Regions from separate parts of the Kitasatospora sp. NPDC001175 genome, predicted to be linked through region 1. Evidence: predicted binding sites of a transcription regulator. Region 1 holds the regulator's gene; the other holds the start of a gene.
The links. The regulator HrcA, encoded in region 1, represses chaperone genes, less so after heat shock. The targets are predictions, from matches to a motif close to TTNGCACTCNGNNNNNCNGAGTGCNAA.
Positions count from the first base shown of each region.

Region 2: a site for HrcA is predicted at 1,880-1,906, ahead of groES (co-chaperone GroES). Genes of this name have one in related genera too.

Region 1 is NZ_JBSFJU010000005.1:118,702-122,326, reverse strand. Features, by position in the region: gene ACWDAK_RS05885 (16S rRNA (uracil(1498)-N(3))-methyltransferase) at 229-978, opposite strand; gene dnaJ (molecular chaperone DnaJ) at 1,112-2,254, opposite strand; gene hrcA (heat-inducible transcriptional repressor HrcA) at 2,326-3,339, opposite strand.
Region 2 is NZ_JBSFJU010000001.1:204,577-208,201, forward strand. Features, by position in the region: gene groL (chaperonin GroEL) at 1-1,329, opposite strand, end outside; gene groES (co-chaperone GroES) at 1,428-1,736, opposite strand; gene ACWDAK_RS00860 (class I SAM-dependent methyltransferase) at 2,100-3,290, shown strand; gene ACWDAK_RS00865 (polysaccharide deacetylase family protein) at 3,294-3,625, opposite strand, start outside.

The DNA.
Region 1 (3,625 bases):
TTCTCCCAAAGGCGGCCGGGGAGTTGTCCATGGGGCGCGGGTGGTGCACCGCCACGGGCGCGGGGGAGCGCACGCACCGCAAGGCAGTTCAGCCGCGCCCTGGCTCGCGGGGCGGACGGTGGCCCGTCAGCGCGGTGAACGGCGTGAAGCCGAACGCCCGACCGGGCCACCCCGAGTCCCGACCGGCGGCGGCCGTCCGCCGGTCCACGCGACGCCCCTGGCCGAGCCTCAGCCCCAGCGGCCGGTACGCCCGAGCAGGAGCGCCCCCGCCGCCACGCCCGCGGTGGACGTCCGCAGCACCGAGGGGCCCAGCCGGTACGGCTTCGCCCCCGCCTGCGCGAAGGCGGCCAGCTCGTCCGGCGACACCCCGCCCTCGGGCCCGACGACCAGCACGATGTCCCCGCTCGCCGGAAGTTCCGTGCTGGCCAGCGGCTCGGCACCCTCCTCGTGCAGCACCGCCGCGAAGGCCGCCTGGGCGAGCAACGGCGCGAGTTGACGCGTCGTCACCAGCTCGCGCACCTCGGGGAACCGCAGCCGCCGTGACTGCTTCCCGGCCTCCCGCGCGGTGGCCCGCCACTTGGCGAGGGCCTTGGCCCCCCGGTCGCCCTTCCACTGGGTGATGCAGCGGGCGGCGGCCCACGGGACGACCACGTCCACGCCGACCTCGGTCATGGTCTCGACGGCGAGTTCACCCCGGTCGCCCTTGGGCAGCGCCTGCACGACCACGATCCTGGGCGCCGGCTCGGCCTCCCGCCGCACCGCCTCGACGGTGACCTCCAGCACGTCCTTGCCGTGTACCGCGGCGACCGTGCCGTCCACGCCGAGCCCGAGCCCGTCCGCGAGGGTCACCGCCTCCCGGGCCTCCAGCCGCTTCACGGCGACGGCGTGCCGCCCCTCGGGCCCGTCCACCCGGATCACCGCTCCGGGCGCGGCCGTGGCCAGCCGGTCGGTCTCGACGACGAACACGGGCGCGGTCATGGCATTTCCCCAAACAATCTCATCGAGTAGCGACACAGCGACGCCCGGCGACCCTCGGGGAGTCACCGGGCGCCCGGAAGCTCAGCGGCTCAAAAGCGGCTCGAAAGGCTTCACCGGACCAGGGCCCGGAGCCTCAGCGTCCGTTGAAGGCGTCCTTCAGCCGCGAGAACAGCCCCTGCTGGCCCGGCGCGAACTGCCCGGACGGACGCTCCTCGCCGCGCAGCGCCGCGAGCCGCCGCAGCAGCTCCTCCTGCTCGGCGTCGAGCTTGCCGGGCGTCTGCACCTCGACGTGCACTATCAGGTCGCCTCGGCCGCCGCCGCGCAGATGCGTCACACCGCGGCCGTGCAGCGGGATCGACTGGCCGGACTGGGTGCCGGGGCGGATGTCCACCTCCTCCAGGCCGTCCAGGGTCTGCAGCGGCACCTGGGTGCCGAGCGCCGCGGCCGTCATCGGGATGGTGACGGTGCAGTGCAGGTCGTCGCCGCGCCGCTGGAAGACCGCGTGGCTGGTCTCGGCGATCTCGACGTAGAGGTCGCCGGCCGGGCCGCCGCCGGGGCCGACCTCGCCCTCGCCGGCCAGCTGGATCCGGGTGCCGTTGTCCACACCTGCCGGGATCTTGACGGTGAGGGTACGGCGGGCGCGCACCCGGCCGTCGCCGGCGCACTCGGGGCACGGGGTCGGCACGACGGTGCCGAAGCCCTGGCACTGCGGGCAGGGACGGGAGGTCATGACCTGACCCAGGAAGGACCGGGTGACCTGGGAGACCTCGCCCTTGCCGCGGCACATGTCGCAGGTCTGCGCGGAGGTGCCGGGTGCGGCACCCTCGCCGGAACAGGTGGTGCAGGTCACGGCGGTGTCGACCTGGAGTTCCTTGGTGGTGCCGAAGGCGGCCTCCTCCAGGGTGATCTCCAGACGGATCATCGCGTCCTGACCGCGCCGGGTCCGCGAGCGCGGGCCGCGCTGGCCGGAGGCGGCGCCGAAGAAGGCGTCCATGATGTCGGAGAAGCCGAAGCCCGCCGCGCCGGCGCCGAAGCCGCCCGCGCCACCGCCGCCGTTGGGCGACAGCGGGTCTCCGCCGAGGTCGTACACCTGCCGCTTCTGCGGGTCGGAGAGCACCTCGTAAGCGGCGTTGATCTCCTTGAACCGCTCCTGCGTCTTCGGGTCCGGGTTGACGTCCGGGTGCAGTTCGCGTGCCAGGCGCCGGAACGCCTTCTTGATCTCGTCCTGCCCCGCATCCCGTCGGACGCCGAGTACCGCGTAGTAGTCCGTGGCCACCAAATGCTCCGCTTGTTCCGCCTGTAGAAGTGCTTGCGACTGGTCGCCGCCGGTTCAACCAGCGGCCTGTGCTACGACTCGGCCAGGATCTGACCCACGTACCGGGCCACCGCTCGCACCGCCCCCATTGTGCCCGGATAGTCCATCCGGGTCGGACCGATCACCCCGAGTTTTGCCACACTCTGGTCGCCGGAACCGTAACCGACCGAGACGATCGAGGTGGAATTGAGCCCCTCGTACTCGTTCTCGTGACCGATCCGGACCGTCATCCCGGCGTCCGCCGTCTCACCCAACAGGCGGAGCAGGACCACCTGTTCTTCCAGTGCCTCCAGCACCGGCTGGATGGTGAGCGGGAAGTCATGTCCGAAGCGGGTCAGATTGGCCGTACCGGCCAGCATGATCCGCTCCTCGTTCTGCTCGGCCAGCGTCTCGAACAACGTGGCGAGCACCACACTGACCGTCGGCCGGTCCGACGGCTCGAAGGCCGCCGGGAGTTCCTCCAGCGCGCCGGGCACCTCGGGCAGCGGGCGGCCGACCGCGCCGGCGTTGAGTCTGGACCGCAGATCGGCCAGCACGTTCTCGCCGACCGCGCCGGGGCAGTCCACCAGCCGCTGCTCGACCCGGCCGGTGTTGGTGATCAGCACCAGCATCACCTTCGCCGGAGCCAGCGCCACCAGCTCGATGTGCCGCACCGTGGACCGGCTGAGCGAGGGGTACTGGACCACCGCGACCTGCCTGGTCAGCTGCGCCAGCAGGCGGACCGTGCGGGCCACCACGTCGTCCAGGTCGACCGCGCCGTCCAGGAAGTGGCGGATCGCCCGACGCTCCGGCGCACTCATCGGCTTGACCTCGGCCAGCCTGTCGACGAACAGGCGGTAGCCCTTGTCGGTCGGGATCCGCCCGGCACTGGTGTGCGGCTGGTGGATGTAACCGTCCTCCTCCAGCGCCGCCATGTCGTTGCGCACGGTGGCCGGTGAGACCCCGAGACTGTGCCGCTCGACCAGGGCCTTGGAGCCGACCGGCTCCTCGGTGCCCACGTAGTCCTGGACGATCGCGCGCAGTACCGCCAGCTTGCGCTCGTCCAGCGGACGACGGGACTCCAGCCGGCGCGCGTCCGGCTTGCGCTCGTCAGCACTGCGCTCGCTGTACACGGCACGCACCTCCGTCTTCGTCCGTTGAATCCCTTGGCCGACCGGCCTCTTGGCACTCTGGAAGGCAGAGTGCCAGAACCGTACTTGCCAGTGTACGGCCCGGGTCCGACGGCAGGAACGGGCCGCCCCGGTGATCCTTGTCGGATCCGGGGTACGAAGTCGGTGCCCCGGGGCGCCCGGAGTGGCAGCATCGAAGGCGAGCGATGTAACGAAGGAGCAG
Region 2 (3,625 bases), on a different contig from region 1:
GACGACGGCGACACCGGTCGCCTCGTCGCCGGTCAGGCCCAGGCCGTCCTCGAGCACCTTGGCGGCGTGGACCAGGGAGGCGCCACCACCGGCGACGATGCCTTCCTCGACCGCGGCGCGGGTCGCCGAGATGGCGTCCTCCAGACGGTGCTTGCGCTCCTTGAGCTCCACCTCGGTGGCGGCACCGACCTTGATGACGCAGACGCCGCCGGCCAGCTTGGCCAGGCGCTCCTGCAGCTTCTCGCGGTCCCAGTCCGAGTCGGTGACGGCGATCTCGGCCTTGATCTGGGCGACCCGGCCCGCGACGGCCTCGGCGTCGCCGGCACCGTCGACGACGGTGGTCTCGTCCTTGGTGATGGTCACGCGGCGGGCGGTGCCCAGCACGTCCAGACCGGCCTGCTCGAGCTTGAGGCCGACCTCCTCGGAGATGACGGTGGCGCCGGTCAGGACGGCCAGGTCGCCGAGGATGGCCTTGCGGCGGTCACCGAAGCCCGGGGCCTTGACGGCCACGGCGTTGAAGGTGCCACGGATCTTGTTCACCACGAGGGTGGAGAGCGCCTCGCCGTCCACGTCCTCGGCGATGATCAGCAGCGGCTTGGAGGCGCCGCTCTGCAGGATCTTCTCGAGCAGCGGGAGCAGCTCCTGGATGGAGGAGATCTTGCTCTGGTTGATCAGGATGTACGGGTCCTCCAGGACCGCCTCCTGACGCTCGGCGTCGGTGACGAAGTACGGCGAGAGGTAACCCTTGTCGAACTGCATGCCCTCGGTGAAGTCCAGCTCCACGCCGAAGGTGTTCGACTCCTCGACGGTGATGACACCGTCCTTGCCGACCTTGTCGATCGCCTCGGCGATCAGCTCGCCGACCTGGGTGTCCTGCGCGGAGAGCGAGGCGACGGCGGCGACGTCGTCCTTGCCCTCGATCTCGCGGGCGACGGAGAGCAGGTGCTCGGAAACGGCGGCGACGGCCTTGTCGATGCCCTTCTTCAGGGCGGCCGGGCCGGCACCGGCGGCGACGTTGCGCAGACCCTCGTTGACCAGGGCCTGGGCCAGCACGGTGGCAGTGGTGGTGCCGTCACCGGCGACGTCGTTGGTCTTGGTGGCGACCTCCTTGACCAGCTGGGCGCCGAGGTTCTCGTACGGGTCGTCCAGCTCGACCTCGCGGGCGATGGTCACACCGTCGTTGGTGATGGTCGGAGCGCCGAACTTCTTGTCGATGACGACGTTGCGGCCCTTGGGGCCGATGGTCACCTTGACGGTGTCGGCCAGCTTGTTGACACCGCGCTCCAGCGAGCGGCGGGCGTCCTCGTCGAACTGCAGGATCTTCGCCATGGTTCCGTTCCCTCGGGGTTTCTGCGTACGTGAGCCAACAACCGCGCCCCGGGCTCCTGTGTCTGGTCCGACACGGATCCGGGGCGGGTCGCTACGACTTACTTCTCGACGATCGCGAGGACGTCGCGGGCCGACAGGACGAGGTACTCCTCGTTGTTGTACTTGACCTCGGTGCCGCCGTACTTCGAGTACAGGACGACGTCACCGACCTTCACGTCGAGCGGGAGACGCTGGCCGTCCTCGAAGCGGCCCGGGCCGACGGCCAGGACGACGCCCTCCTGGGGCTTCTCCTTGGCAGTGTCCGGGATAACCAGGCCGGAGGCCGTGGTGGTCTCGGCCTCGAGCGGCTGGACCACGATGCGGTCCTCGAGCGGCTTGATGGCAACCTTGCTGCTGACGGTGGTCACGTCCGAGCTCCCCTTCGGAGATTACGGGGTAGTCCTACAGGTTGGTGGCGATGCCTGCGGGCCTGCCGTCGCGGGGGTCAGACACGCTCGATCGCGTTAGCACTCTCCCGGTGGAGAGTGCCAGGAACGACCATAGGGGGCCGTTAGCACTCAGTCAACCAGAGTGCCAACGGCGTGGCTCGGTGTTCCGCGGAACCCGCTCGAAGCGGCCAATCAACCGCACTCGTGCTCGAATCACCGGCCGCCGGAGCACCGTGAGCGCGCCGGCGCCAGACGCGATCCGCCCCGCCGGGGAGCGGCGCAGCCCCACCCCGGGTCGGCGGGACGACCGGCCGGTCCGTGCCGAACGGGGAGAATGGCCCCGTGGAGATCGAATCGTTCCGGGCCCTGCTGACCGACGAGGGCCAGACGCTGCTGGCCGAGCTGCGTGACTTCAAGGCCGGCGAGGAACTCGCGGTGGCCACCCGGCTGCGCCGCGGGCACCCGGCCGAGCTGGTGTCGGCCGCGCTCGCCCAGGCGCAGCTGCGGCAGCGGGCCAGGGCGAAGTTCGGCGATCTGGCGGACCGGCTGTACTTCACACCCAACGGGGTCGAGCAGGCGACCCGCCGCAGCGTGGCCGAGTGGCGCGCGCGGCGCTTCGCCGAGCTGGGGGTGCGCCGGCTGGCCGACCTGTGCTGCGGGATCGGCGGCGACGCCATCGCACTGGCCCGGCTGGGGATCTCCGTACTGGCGGTCGACCGCGACCCGCTGACCTGCGCGGTCGCCGGGGCGAACGCCGCCGCACTGGGCCTGGCCGAGCTGATCGAGGTGCGCTGCGCGGACGTCACCGAGGTGGACGTGACCGGGTACGACGCGCTCTTCACCGATCCGGCGCGGCGCACCTCGCGCGGCCGGGTGTTCGACCCCGAGGCGTACTCACCGCCGCTCTCCTGGGCGATCGGGGCCGCCCGCCGTACGCGGTTCGGAGCGCTCAAGGTCGCGCCGGGCATCCCGCACGAGCTGGTCCCCGAGGACGCCGAGGCCGAGTGGGTCTCCGACCACGGCGAGGTGAAGGAGGCCGCGCTCTGGTTCGGCACCCGGGCCGCCCAGCCGCACCGCGCGACCCTGCTGCCCGGCCCCCACACCCTGACCGGCGGCCGCCTGCCCGACCCCGAGGCGGGTCCGGTGGGCCGCTACCTGTACGAGCCGGACGGCGCGGTGATCCGGGCCCACCTGGTCGCCGAGGTGGCCGGGCAGGTGGACGGGCGGCTGATCGACCCGATGATCGCGTACGTGACCTCGGACCGGCTGGCTCCGACCCCCTACGCGCACGCCTACGAGATCAGCGACGTGTTGCCGTTCAACGTGAAGAAGCTCAAGGCACTGCTGCGCGAGCGTGGGGTCGGCACCGTGGTGATCAAGAAGCGCGGCATCGGCATCACCCCGGAGGAGTTGCGCCGCCAGCTCAAGCCCAGTGGCCCGAACGAGCTGACGGTGATCCTCAGCCGCACCGACCACGGTCCGCTGATGATGCTGGCCAGGCCGGTGACGGCGGCCCAGCCGGTGGGTGCCTGAAACTCAGCCGGCGGGCGCCTGGATGTAGTCCTCCAGCCGGGCGACGGCGAAGCCCTGCTCCTGGATCCGACTGAGCAGCTCGCCGAACATCTCGGTCATGGTCTCGCCGTGCAGCTCGGAGGGGCCGCGGAAGTGCGCCAGGATGATGTCGCCGGGCTTCAGCTTCTTGTCGCCGGTCTGGTACTGCATGTCGTGGACCTGCATCGACTCCTGCCAGAGCACCACCGCGCGCGGGCCGCACTCCTGGACCGCTGTGTTCAGCGCCGCGGTGTGCGCGCCGTCCCCGAACGGCGGGCGGAAGAGCAGCGGTGCTTTGCCGTACTGCTCGGTGAGCG